3 regions of the Lysobacter sp. HA18 genome follow, and region 3 is predicted to be linked to each of the others. Evidence: predicted binding sites of a transcription regulator. Region 3 holds the regulator's gene; each other region holds the start of a gene.
The links. Region 3 encodes HrcA, which represses chaperone genes, less so after heat shock. Its sites were predicted from a motif close to TTNGCACTCNNNNNNNNNGAGTGCNAA; they were not measured.

Region 1 (4,428 bases), 950 kb from region 3:
TGGGCGCGACGCCCTTGACCGAACCGTTCGCACCGATGATGCCGGCGACGTGCGTGCCATGGCCCGCGCAGTCATCGGGACGCGCGTCCGGCGTCGGCACCGGGTTGTAGGCGGCGGAGCTGGGATCGGCGTTGTAGGCATCACCCACGAAGTCCCAGCCGGCGATCACGCGCGCGCTCGGGAACGGCGTGCCGCCATTGACACCGCCACCGCCGAAGGCCGGATGGTCGATGTCGATGCCGGTATCCATCACCGCGACGCGCACGCCCGTGCCGTCGAGGCCGAGGCTGTTCTGCGCGACGTCCGCGCCGGTCATCTGCAGCGCCGTGTAGAGGTCGGGGTTGTACTGCGAGCCCGGCGTGCTGTCCGGCATCTTCACCGTCTGCACGGGATAAACCGCCTTGACGCCCGGCATGCGCGCGAGGGTGCCGAGCTGCGCGCGCGAGACGGTGATCGAGAAGCCGTTGAACAGGTTGTCGAACGCGTAGTTCTCGATGTACTTGACGCCCGCGCTGCGTGCGGCGTTGCGGAACGACTGCTTCTCGCTTGAGAGCTGCGCCGCCGAGCCGCGGTCGGCCAGCGGCGCATTGCTCAGCTCGACGAACCAGCGCTGCGGCGACTCGTCGACCGGCGTGCTGTCGGAATCGGCGGTCAGGCCGGACTCCTGCGATTGCAGTTCGATATAAGGCGGCACGTCGGCCGCAAGCGCGGCGACGCACGCGCATGCGAGGACGGATAAAGCGAGGGTGGACGACTTCTTCACGGCGAAACCTCGTCAGTTCGGGGGAGGGGAGCCACTGGACGGCGGTTGAACGCAGCTCCCGCGCCGGACAGGACGGAGCGGGAGCCGTGATTTAGCCTATCTTCACGAAACGCGACACGGGTCACATTCTCTCGGCCGCACGACGAACGGTCGGAAATGTTCCTGACCGGCTACGCCCAGCGGGGCTGGCAGCCGGTGGCGCAAAGAAAAAGCCCCGCTTGCGCGGGGCTTTTCGTGTTGCGGTGCAGCGGAAAGCGGGACTTAGAAGTCCATGCCGCCCATGCCGCCCATGCCACCGCCGCCGCCCATGGCCGGCTCGTCCTTCTTCGGCAGCTCACCGACCATCGCTTCGGTCGTGATCATCAAGCCGGCGATCGACGCCGCGTTCTGAAGCGCGGTACGCGTGACCTTGGTCGGATCCAGGATGCCGGCCTCGATCATGTCGACGTACTCGCCGGTCGCGGCGTTGTAGCCGTACGCGCCATTGCCTTCGACGACCTTGTTGACGATGACCGACGGCTCTTCACCGGCGTTCGTCACGATCTCGCGCAGCGGCGCTTCCATCGCGCGCAGGGCGATCTGGATGCCGTGGTTCTGGTCTTCGTTCGCACCGGTCAGGCCCTTGATCGCAGCCTTGGCGCGCAGCAGCGCAACGCCGCCGCCCGGAACGATGCCTTCCTCGACCGCCGCACGCGTGGCGTGCAGGGCGTCTTCGACGCGCGCCTTCTTTTCCTTCATCTCGATCTCGGTCGACGCACCGACCTTGATCACCGCAACGCCGCCGGCGAGCTTGGCAACGCGTTCCTGCAGCTTCTCGCGGTCGTAGTCGGAGGAGGTCTCCTCGATCTGCGCCTTGATCTGCTTGATGCGGCCTTCGATGCCACCGGTTTCGCCGGCGCCGTCGATGATCGTCGTGTTCTCCTTCGAGACCTGCACCTTCTTCGCGCGGCCCAGATCCTTGATCGTCGCCTTCTCGAGCTGCAGGCCGACTTCCTCGGAGATCACGGTGCCGCCGGTGAGGATCGCCATGTCTTCCAGCATCGCCTTGCGACGATCACCGAAGCCCGGCGCCTTGACCGCGCACACCTTGACGATGCCGCGCAGCGTGTTGACGACGAGCGTCGCCAGCGCTTCGCCTTCGACTTCCTCGGCGATGATCAGCAGCGGCTTGCCGGCCTTGGCCACGCCTTCCAGCACGGGCAGCAGGTCACGGACGTTCGAGATCTTCTTGTCGTGCAGCAGGATGAACGGGTCGTCCAGTTCGGCCTGCATCGACTGCTGGTTGTTGATGAAGTACGGCGAGAGGTAGCCGCGGTCGAACTGCATGCCCTCGACGACGTCGAGCTCGTTCTCGAGGCCCGAACCGTCTTCAACCGTGATCACGCCTTCCTTGCCGACCTTGTCCATCGCCTGCGCGATGAGGTCGCCGATGTTCTGGTCGGAGTTGGCCGAGATCGCACCGACCTGCGCGATTTCCTTGGACGTGCTCGACGGCTTGGAGATGTTCTTCAGCTCGGCAACGGCAGCGGTGACCGCCTTGTCGATACCGCGCTTGAGGTCCATCGGGTTCATGCCGGCGGCGACCGCCTTCATGCCCTCGCGGATCAGCGCCTGCGCGAGCACGGTCGCGGTCGTGGTGCCGTCACCGGCGTTGTCGGACGTGCGCGACGCGACTTCCTTCACCATCTGCGCGCCCATGTTCTCGAACTTGTCGGCCAGTTCGATCTCCTTGGCGACGGACACGCCGTCCTTGGTGATCGTCGGCGCGCCGAAGCTCTTCTCGAGCACGACGTTGCGGCCCTTCGGGCCGAGCGTTGCCTTGACGGCATTGGCGAGCACGTTGACACCGCGCAGCATCTTGGCGCGCGCGTCCTCACCGAAACGAATTTCCTTGGCAGCCATTTGCAATTACCTCTGTCAGCTAAAAGTGTTCAAAAAGGAGATGCGGGTACGGAAGGACGCGATCAGCCGAGGACCGCGAAGATGTCGTCTTCCTTCACCACCAGGTACTCGGTGCCGTCCAGCTTCACTTCCGTGCCGCTGTACTTGCCGAAGAGCACCTTGTCGCCGACCTTGACCTTGGGCGCGCGCACGTTGCCGTTGTCGAAGGCCTTGCCTTCGCCGACCGCGACGACTTCACCCTTGATCGGCTTTTCGGTGGCCGAATCGGGGATGACGATGCCACCGGCCGAGACCTTTTCTTCTTCCATGCGCTTGATGACCACGCGGTCGTAGAGCGGCTTGATGTTCATGCACGAACCTCCGGCTAAGCGATTAAGTGATTGAAATTACAGCGAAAGACGGGGAATTTTAGCAGTCGACGCCCGCGAGTGCCAAACACCGGGCGTGATGCGCCCGCATCGCGGACGGGGCGGGATATGGGATGCGCCTCGCGGCTTTCAAGGGCGAGCGGGCGAAAAAGTTCGGATGGGCCCGAGGCCTACGGTCGTCACAAGTACGAATCGCGCAGACAAAAAAAGAGCGCGTCCCGAAGAAACGCGCTCTCGGCTTTTGAGGATGGCTATCCGAGCTCGCGCGATCCGGCGCGTCTCCCCAAGAACCCGTGACCCCATGTCTGCCGACGGTCCCTGTCGACGTGGGGCGATTGTGGGCGGTCCACGTCACCCGCGCCACCCCGCCGCTACCGATAGAGACGTCCGATTCCGGTAGCGGATGGAAACCGGACATTTATGAAATCGTATTCATTCCCGGGTTTCATCCACCCTTCATCCAATAGTGTGACCCGAAGCGCACCTCATGCCGGTTTTATTGGTAGCGAGGTGAAAAACGGTAAACTCGGCCCTCGGGCGTCATTTTCACTGACGTGGAGCGTCACTTTCGATGAATTCCCAGCAGCGAATACGCCTCGCCCGTCGCCATGCCGGCCTGTCGCAGTCGGCGCTGGCCGAGGCCGTCGGGGTCCAGCGCAGCGCCGTGAGCCACTGGGAGGCCGTGCAGGGCAAGAGCCCGAGCATGTCCAACCTGCGCCGGGTCGCCACGGTGACCGGCGTGCAGTTCGAATGGATCGCGACGGGTCGCGGCCGCATGGCGCTGTCGGCCGACGACGCGATGGACGGCGTCGCCGCAGTGGACGCCACGATGGTGGACGAGCCGCCTCGAGCTGCGCATGCTCACTGCGTTCCGCAGCCTGCCGCCACGCAGCCAGGCGCCGCTGGTCGAACTGATGGAGCAGATGGCCGCACTGCGCACCGGCCGCTCGCGCAGTTCCAAGCGCGAAACCTGAGGCCGCGCGCAGCCGCTCGCTACAATCGCCGCATGCACGCCGTCGTCCTTCATTGCACCTGCCCGGACGCGGCGACGGCCGATCGCATCGCCACGGCGCTCGTCGACGAACGCCTCGCCGCCTGCGTGCAGCAACTGCCCGGCCTGCGCTCGACCTACCGCTGGGAAGGCCGCGTCGAACGCGCGGACGAGATCCTACTGCTGATCAAGACGGCGGACGACCGCATCCCGGACGTCGCCGCCCGCGTACAGGCCCTGCACCCCTATGACGTGCCCGAACTGCTCGCGCTTGATGCGACGGCCGGCGCACCCGCCTACCTCGACTGGGTGATCGCCCAGAGCCGACCGAATGCCTGACCTGTTGCGCCGGATCGCCGGCATCTGTTTCCTCCTCCTCGGCGCCGTGTCGTTGCGCGCGCATG
Region 2 (4,428 bases), 1.4 Mb from region 3:
CGGTGTCGTTGGTGATCCTGCCGGGCGGCGGGCACCTGGCGACGATCACGGCGCTCTACGACCCGTCGCGCAACCCCGAAGTACTCGCGTCGATCCGGCGCTTCGTCGATGCGCCGCGCGCCGCGCAGTAGGTACGGCGCGCTACCCCGAGACGAACGACGACTTCCGCACCATCAGCGACGCGGGCAGCATCGCGCTCTCCGCCTGTTCATCGCGCACGAGTTGCATCAGCGTGGCGACCAGCAGCTGACCCGCACGCTGCGTGTCCTGCACCACCGTGGTGAGCGGCGGGGTGGCGAAGCGCGCCGTCGGGATGTCGTCGAAGCCCACGACGGAGACGTCGTCGGGAATGCGCAGGCCGGCCTCGCGGAGCGCGCGCATGGCACCGAGCGCGATCAGGTCACTCGCAGCGAATACCGCGTCGAACGGGCGACCACGCGCGAGCAACTGGATCGCGGCGGCATGGCCCGATTCCTCGCTCGTTTCGGCATCCACCTGCAACGCGCGGTCAAGCCGCCCGAGGCCGGCGTCGACCATCGCCTGCTCGCAGCCCGTGTAGCGATCGAGGAACTCCGGGTAGTGGCTGGACGCATGGCCGAGGAAGGCGATGCGTCGCCGTCCGCAGGCGATCAGGTGCTGCCCGGCGAGCTGGCCGCCGTGCACGTTGTCGCAGCCGATCGACACGCCGGGCTGGTCGTCGGCCACCGCTCCCCAGCGCACGAAATGCGTGCCGCGTTCGACCAGCGCCGACAGCTTGTCGCGGTAGAGCTCGTAGTCGCCGTAGCCGAGCAGGATCAGCCCGTCGGCCTTCATCGAGTCCTCGTAGTCCGAATGCCAGTCCTCGGACAGCTGCTGGAACGAGACCAGCAGGTCCTGCCCGTGGCGAGCGCAGGCGCGGGTGATCGAGCCGAGCATCGACAGGAAGAACGGGTTGATGTGCGACTCGTCCGGCGTCGGGTCCTCGAACAGCAGCAGGGCGAGGGTGCCGGACTTCTGCGTGCGCAGGCTCGACGCGCGGCGGTCGACCTTGTAGTTGAGCTCGCGGGCGACGGCCTCGACCCGCTTGCGGGTCTCCTCGTTGACCAGCGGGCTGCCGCGCAGCACGCGGGACACGGTCGCCTGCGAAACCCCCGCCCGGTAGGCGATGTCGAAGGAGGTCGGCCTGGTTCGCTTGGTCATTCGGGCGGCAGTGTAGCCGCCGCCGGTCACGACCACGGGACCCTGTCATCGGTCAGGGCTGGAAAAGCGGCTCGCGCGCCCGCATGCCGAGGATTCAGCTCCATACCGCCGGTTTTACGCGTCATGAACGGTCCGATTGAGAGAATTCCGCTTTCGTCGTCCCATGGATGCAACGGTCCGGAACTCCCGGACCCTTTAGCAGTCCAATAACCCGACTGCTAACCTAGAGCCTATGACCCAGACAGCCACTACCGCTCTCGTTCCCAACAGCCTGCCGGCCGTGTCGCCGGTCGGGCTGAGCCCGCTCGGCTCGCTCGAGGCCTACATCGGCGCGGTCAACCGCATCCCCGTGCTCAGCGTCGACGACGAGCAGCGCCTTGCGCGCCGCTACCGCGACGACGAGGACCTCGACGCCGCCCGCGAGCTGGTGCATTCGCACCTGCGCTTCGTCGTGCACGTCGCCCGTGGCTACAACGGCTACGGCCTCGGCATCGGTGACCTCATCCAGGAAGGCAACATCGGCCTGATGAAGGCGGTGAAGCGCTTCGATCCCGACCAGGGCGTTCGCCTGGTCAGCTTCGCGGTGCACTGGATCCGCGCCGAGATGCACGAGTTCATCCTCAAGAACTGGCGCATCGTGAAGGTCGCCACGACCAAGGCGCAGCGCAAGCTGTTCTTCAACCTGCGCAAGAGCAAGACGCGCCTGGGCTGGATGAACGCGGAGGAGGTGCGTGCGGTCGCGGCCGACCTCAACGTGTCCGAGCGCGAAGTGCTGGAGATGGAGTCGCGCCTGTCCGGTCGCGATATCGGTTTCGATGCGCCGGACGATGGCGACGAGGACGGCCCGCCGTCGCCGGTGGCGTATCTGCGTTCGCAGGGCGAGGACCCGTCGCAGCTGTACGAGCGCGAGGACGACGAGGGCAGCAAGCTCGACGTGCTTCGCGACGGCCTGTCCGAACTCGACGCGCGTTCGCGCGACATCATCCGTCGTCGCTGGCTGGACGAGGACAAGGTGACGCTGCAGGAACTCGCCGACGAATACGGCGTGTCGGCCGAGCGCATCCGCCAGATCGAGGCGAACGCACTCAAGAAGATGCGCGCGCTGTTCGCAGCGTAAGCGGCGACACAGGTGTCACGGTGAGCGGCCCGGGAAACCGGGCCGTTCGCATTTGTGCGTCTGCAAACGTCGACTCGAACCGCCGCTCACGCGCCGCGTTCGACCGATTCGCTATATCGAAGTGCCCCATCGGAGCGTCGCCATGGATCCGACCCCGCCAGCGCCTGCTACGCATCTCGACGCCGCCACTGCGGCCGCGCAGGTCAGCCTTCGCTTCGAGCGATGGTTCGCCGAACGAGAACTCGGCCTGCCCGCGGAAACGCGCGCGGAGTTCATCGAGATGGGCATGCAGGCCCTGCAGCGTTGGCCCGATCGCTCGACGGGCGACGTGCTCGACGAACTGATCGCGGAACTCGACGAGCGACTCGCCGCGATCGCCAATGAGGAAGGTCGCAGCGGCGATGCACGCGAGCCGGCGCGCTCCGGGCTCAGTCGATTGTTCGGTCGACGCGGCAACCGCCCGCACTGATGCGCCCGGAGCTCGTCCGCCAGAGCCGCTTCATCAGCCGCGTGCTGCGGCATTCGCCGCAGTCGATCGGGCTGTCGCTGGACGACGCGGGTTGGGCCGATATCGATGGACTGCTCGCGGCCGCCGCACTGCATGGCGTTGCGCTCGATCGCCTGACGCTCAACGAGATCGTCGCGAGCAACGACAAGCAGCGCTTCGCCGTCGATGCGAGTGGCACGCGCATCCGTGCGAACCAGGGACACTCGATCGACGTCGATCTCGGCCTCGTCCCGGTCGAACCGCCGGAACGCCTGTTCCACGGCACGGCGACGCGGCATCTGAAGTCCATTCTGCGCGACGGCCTGCATCGCGGCCGGCGTCGTCATGTGCATCTCTCGACCGATGCCGACACCGCTAGACGTGTCGGCGCGCGTCATGGCGTGCCTGCGGTGCTCGGCATCCGCGCGCATGCGCTGCACACGGCCGGGGAAATGTTTTATCGCTCGGACAATGGCGTCTGGCTGGTCGAGAAGGTGCCGCCGCGCTTCATCGATTATCCGGTCGATGCATCGCCACGCGGTGCGAACGACGGCGCTTCCACGGCGCCGGACGCCTGACGATGCGCATCGGATTGATCGCCGACACGCACGGCCTTCTGCGGCCGGAGGCGATCGAAGCGCTGCGCGGTAGCGACCACATCCTGCATGCCGGTGACATCGGCGCCGCGTCCATCCTCGACGCACTCGCGGACATCGCGCCCATAACGGCCATCCGCGGTAACAACGACACGGCCGACTGGGCACGTGGTCTACCGGATGCACGGACGGTGCAACTCGGCGGTGTCGCCATCTACCTCTTGCACGACATCAAGACGCTGGCCACGTATCCACCGAGCGAACGCGTCGACGTCATCATCGCAGGACATTCGCACCGCGCGACGATCGAAACGCGTGACAGCTATCTGCTCGTCAATCCAGGCAGCGCGGGTCCGCGACGCTTCAAGCTGCCGATCAGCGTAGGCGAGCTGACGATCATCGACGGCCGCGCGAGCGCGACCATCCTTCCGCTGTCGATCAATACATGACAAGCGCGGCCGGACGACGCGTCCGGGCCGCGCTGCGCATCAATGCGCCAATGCCGGCGACGGCGCGACGTGCGGCTGGGCCTGCGTGAATTGCGGATCCTGACGTCGCGCCTGCATGTTCACCGCCGCCTCGTGCATCTGCCGACTGCTCTCGGCGATCGGCTGCACGGATGCCTGCCGCGAACTGATCGCATCGGTCGCGTGGTTCAACCCCGTCTCGTCTCGCATGGGGCTGACCTGCACCGCGCGTACTAACGTGTTGTCCCGATTGAACTCCACACGATCGACGCGAGTGATGCCCTCGCGGACCAGCTCCGTCGTAAGTGCCGCCGCGATGCGTTCGCTGTGCGCGCCCGGCGCGACACCACGCGCGTGCTCGGCTTCCCGCACCTTGGCCAGCGTGTGCTCGAAGAGGGCGTGATGCGAATGCGCGGGCGAGGTGACAAGCGCCGCCGCGGACGCGTGCATCGCTGCCTGAGTCTTCGGACCGTACACGCCCTTGTCGTCGAGGCCGTGGTCGCGTTGGAATGCTTCCAGCGCTTCGCGCGTGTGCCGACCCAAATGGCCATCGGGGACAAGGTGTCGCCCTTCGCTATCGCG
Region 3 (4,428 bases):
CGGGTCTTTAGCTTGCCTTCGTCTGGCGTCGACGCCCTAAACATGCCCGCGTTTGCGGTCAGCGGGAGTAGCGCAGCCAGTGCGGCAACGCAGAATGTCGTCTTCATTTCATCGTCCTTGGTGAGTGGCCCGGTGTATGCGAATGCCGTGGGCCACGCGGCATCCGTGTCGCGTGAGGTGCGAAGTATCACTGATAACGACGGCCCGCGCGTCAGCTCACATCCTGCAGAAGACGTTTCGCCGCTGCGCGAGCCTCGCGCGTAAGTTCGGCGCCACCAAGCATGCGTGCCAGTTCGTCCTGACGTTCGGCCGGCGACAGCGCGACGACTTCGCTCTGCGTCACGCCATCGCTCTTGGACTTCATGACGCGGTAGTGCGAATGACCCTGCGCCGCGACCTGCGGCAGATGGGTGACGCAAAGCACCTGCCGGCGATCGCCAAGCGCGCGCAGTTTTTGACCGACGATGTGCGCGACCGCACCGCCGATGCCGGTGTCGACCTCGTCGAAGATCATGGTTGGCACGGCATCGAGGCCGAGCGACGCGACTTCGATTGCGAGCGAGATGCGCGCGAGTTCGCCGCCGGATGCCACTTTGCGCAGCGGGCGCGTCGGCTGACCGGGATTCGCGCTCACCATGAACTCGATGCGTTCCGCGCCGTTCGGGTCGGGGCGTTCCGTAGTGGTCGGTTCGAACGCAACTTCGAACGTGCCGCCGCCCATGCCGAGTTCGCCCATCAACGTCGTCGTTTGCGACGAGAGCGAGTGAGCCGCTGCAGTGCGAGCGGAAGTCAGTTTCGATGCCGCGTCGCGCCATGCGGACGTTGCGCGCGCGATCTCGCCGTCGAGCTTTTCCAGGCGCTCCCCGGCTGTGCGTAAGGCTTCGACCTCGTCGCGGATCGCATCGCGACGCATAGCGAGTTGCTCGGCCTGCACGCGATGCTTGCGTGCGAGTTCATGCACGCGGCCCAAGCGGTGTTCCAGGCGTTCGAAGGTGTCCGGGTCGATATCGAGGTCGCTGCGAACGCGATCCAGCGCGGCGATGGCTTCGTCGATCTGGATGGTCGCGAGATCGAGCATGCCGTCGACTTCGCCGAGTCGCGGTTCATGCTCGGTCGCGCGCGCGAGTTCGGCGCGCACCTGGCCGAGAACCCGCGAAATCGACGGGCCGTCGTCGCCGCCGAGGCGCGAGAACGCGTTGTCGCAGGCCGCTATCAGCGCGGTCGCGTGACCAAAGCGGCGATGGTCGGACTGCAGCTTCTCGATGCTGTCCGGCTCGATGTCTTCGCGCTCGAGTTCGTCGAGCTGGTGCTGCAGCCATTCGATGCGATCGGATACGTCGCCCTGCGACGACAGGCGATCGCGCTCGCGCAGCAGCTCGCTCCACGCGGCCGTGGCCGTCGCGACCTGCGCGAGTTCTCCGTCCGTGCGCCCGAACGCATCGAGCAGCGCGAGCTGGCTGGTGCGCGAAAGCAGCGCCTGGTGCTCGTGCTGGCCGTGAATCTCGACGAGGTGGCCGGCGAGTTCGGTGAGCTGCGCGATCGTCGCCGGTCGCCCGTTGATCCACGCCTTCGACCCGCCGTCCGCGCGGATCACGCGACGGATGCGGCAGGTGCCCGGTTCGTCTTCGTCGTCGAGTTCGTTCTCGCGCAACCAGTCGCGTGCGGCGACGGCGTCGGCGAGGTCGAACGCAGCTGCGAGTTCGGCGCGATCTGCGCCGTGGCGGACGACGCCGCTGTCCGCTCGCAGGCCGGAAATTAGCCCCAACGCGTCGACCAGCAACGACTTGCCGGCGCCGGTTTCGCCGGAAATCACCGTGAGGCCGGGTCCGAATTCGAGTTCGGCCCCCGTGACGACGGCGAACTGCTTCAGCGAGAGTTGGGTCAGCATGGCGCGAATTGTGCCCGGCCCGGCGTCGCACGCGAAGCGACGACATCGCTTGCACGCCCGCTGCCCGCAGCTTATAGGTCCGACATGAGCCGCCGTCCCCTCGACCCCAGCCAGGATCCCCGCGCGCGGCAGTTGCTGCGCACGCTGATCGCGCGCTACATCCGCAACGGCGAGCCGGTGGGGTCGCAGACGCTGGCGCGCCATGCGGGGCTCGACGTCAGCGCAGCGACCATCCGAAACATCCTGTCGGACCTCGAGGACGCGGGCCTGCTCAGCGCGCCGCATACGTCGGCCGGCCGGATCCCGACGGCGCAGGGCTACCGGCTCTTCGTCGACTCGCTGCTTCAGGTCAGCCCGCTTCCCGACGGCGAGATGGCCCGGCTGCGCGGCGAACTGCCGCCCGGTTCCGGTACGCAGGCGCTGCTCGGCAGCACGACCGAACTTCTGTCCGCGATGACGCATTTCGTCGGTGTGGTCAGCGTGCCGGGGCGTGAGCAGTTCGCGTTCCGACGCATCGATTTCGTCCAGATCGACGAACAGCGCGTTCTCGCGATCCTCGTGTTCTCCGATGGCGACGTGCAGAACCGCATCATCCAGGCGCGTCGGCCGTTCGAGTCGGGCGAGCTGGAACGCGTCGCGAATTACCTCAACCAGCACTTCGCGGGGCGGCCGCTGGCTGAGATCCGCGCGATCCTTTTGCACGAAATGCGCACCGCCCAGGACGAACTGCATCGCCTGATGGACCGCTCGATCGAACTCGCCGAGCAGGTGCTGGTGCCGGGCGACGAGGACATGCTGGTTGCCGGCCAGACGCGCCTGATGGGCGTTCAGGAGCTGGCTGACATCGAGCGTTTGCGCGAGCTGTTCGAGGCGTTCTCCCGCAAGCGCGAGATCCTGCAGCTGCTGGAGCGCACGGCGCAGGCGCCCGGCGTGCGGATCTTCATCGGCGAGGAAACCGGGTTGGCGCCGCTGGACGGCGTATCGCTGGTCACCGCCCCCTATGGCTCGGGCGGCCGCGTCCTCGGCGTGCTGGGCGTGATCGGCCCGACCCGCATGGCCTACGACCGCGTGATCCCGGTCGTGCAGGCCGCGGCGGACATCCTCGGCGATGCGCTGAACACGGGCGATCGCGGCGCCTGACGCCTTGAATCGACGGTCGTCGGCCCCATAGCTGGCCCCGGCGCGCGACCCGCGCGAAGGAGACAGGCCTGCGATGACCACCGAACAGACCGTGCAACCCGGCGCCGACCCGGCGCAGCCGTCCGCCGGCGAAGGCGTGAAGGATTGCTGCGCTGTGCTGCAGACGCAGCTCGAGAGCGCGACCACCGAACTCACCCGACTTCGCGAGGAGTCGCTGCGCGAGCGTGCGGAGCTCGAGAACCAGCGTCGCCGCATCGCGCGCGACATGGACACCGCCCGCAAGTTCGCCAACGAGCGCCTGCTCGGCGAGCTGCTGCCGGTGATCGACAGCCTTGAAGCCGGCCTTTCGCAGGCGTCGGCCGATGCCGGCGCGCTGCGCGAGGGCATGGAACTCACGCTCCGGCAGCTGCTGAAGGTGGCGTCGGACAACGGTCTCGTCCCGGTCGACCCGAAGGGCCAGCCGTTCAATCCCGACCACCACCAGGCGATGAGCATGGTTCCGGGCGGCGATACGCCGGACAACCACGTCGTACAGGTCTACCAGAAGGGATGGCTGCTGAACGAGCGGCTGTTGCGCCCCGCGCTGGTGGTGATCGCGCAGTCCTGATCGCGTCCGGCGCCTTGAACCGGCGCCAGCGGTCCATAGATACGGCTTATCGGCGCTGACCCAGCGCCCCCGAATTCACGAATTGGCAGGAGCAACCCCATGGGCAAGATCATCGGTATCGACCTCGGCACCACGAACTCGTGCGTCGCGGTCATGGAAGGCGGCAAGGCGAAGGTCATCGAGAACGCGGAAGGCGACCGCACCACGCCGTCGGTCATCGCGTACACGAAGGATGGCGAAATCCTCGCCGGCGCCTCGGCCAAGCGCCAGGCGGTGACGAACCCGAAGAACACCTTCTACGCGGTGAAGCGCCTCATCGGCCGCAAGTTCACCGACGCCGAAGTGCAGAAGGACATCGGCCTCGTTCCGTACAAGATCTCGCAGCACGAGAACGGCGACGCGTGGGTGGAAACTGCCGACGGCCGCAAGATGGCGGCGCAGCAGATCTCGGCCGAAGTGCTGGCCAAGATGAAGAAGACCGCCGAGGCCTATCTCGGTGAAGCGGTGACCGAAGCGGTGATCACCGTGCCGGCGTACTTCAACGACTCGCAGCGCCAGGCAACCAAGGACGCCGGCCGCATCGCCGGTCTCGACGTCAAGCGCATCATCAACGAGCCGACCGCGGCCGCGCTCGCGTACGGTCTGGACAAGTCGGGCGCCGATCGCAAGATCGCCGTGTACGACCTCGGCGGTGGCACGTTCGACGTGTCGATCATCGAGATCGCGGAAGTCGACGGCGAGAAGCAGTTCGAAGTGCTCGCGACCAACGGCGACACGTTCCTCGGCGGCGAAG

Region 1: a site for HrcA is predicted at 3,074-3,100, ahead of groES (co-chaperone GroES). Genes of this name have one in related genera too.
Region 2: a site for HrcA is predicted at 1,375-1,401, ahead of rpoH (RNA polymerase sigma factor RpoH). Genes of this name have one in related genera too.

Annotation. Positions count from the first base shown of each region.
Region 1 covers NZ_JBSRZL010000001.1:808,943-813,370, reverse strand. The annotation lists gene ACVWWW_RS04050 (S8 family serine peptidase) at 1-763, opposite strand, end outside; gene groL (chaperonin GroEL) at 1,025-2,665, opposite strand; gene groES (co-chaperone GroES) at 2,728-3,015, opposite strand; partial or broken gene ACVWWW_RS04035 (helix-turn-helix transcriptional regulator) at 3,605-3,778, shown strand; gene cutA (divalent-cation tolerance protein CutA) at 4,040-4,363, shown strand; partial or broken gene ACVWWW_RS04025 (protein-disulfide reductase DsbD family protein) at 4,356-4,428, shown strand, end outside.
Region 2 covers NZ_JBSRZL010000001.1:3,132,310-3,136,737, reverse strand. The annotation lists gene ACVWWW_RS15220 (alpha/beta hydrolase) at 1-131, shown strand, start outside; gene ACVWWW_RS15215 (LacI family DNA-binding transcriptional regulator) at 142-1,179, opposite strand; gene rpoH (RNA polymerase sigma factor RpoH) at 1,412-2,296, shown strand; gene ACVWWW_RS15205 (hypothetical protein) at 2,439-2,765, shown strand; gene ACVWWW_RS15200 (RNA 2'-phosphotransferase) at 2,765-3,361, shown strand; gene ACVWWW_RS15195 (metallophosphoesterase family protein) at 3,364-3,828, shown strand; gene ACVWWW_RS15190 (peptidoglycan-binding protein) at 3,868-4,428, opposite strand, start outside.
Region 3 covers NZ_JBSRZL010000001.1:1,753,980-1,758,407, forward strand. The annotation lists gene ACVWWW_RS08795 (hypothetical protein) at 1-107, opposite strand, end outside; gene recN (DNA repair protein RecN) at 212-1,888, opposite strand; gene hrcA (heat-inducible transcriptional repressor HrcA) at 1,973-3,028, shown strand; gene grpE (nucleotide exchange factor GrpE) at 3,102-3,635, shown strand; gene dnaK (molecular chaperone DnaK) at 3,735-4,428, shown strand, end outside.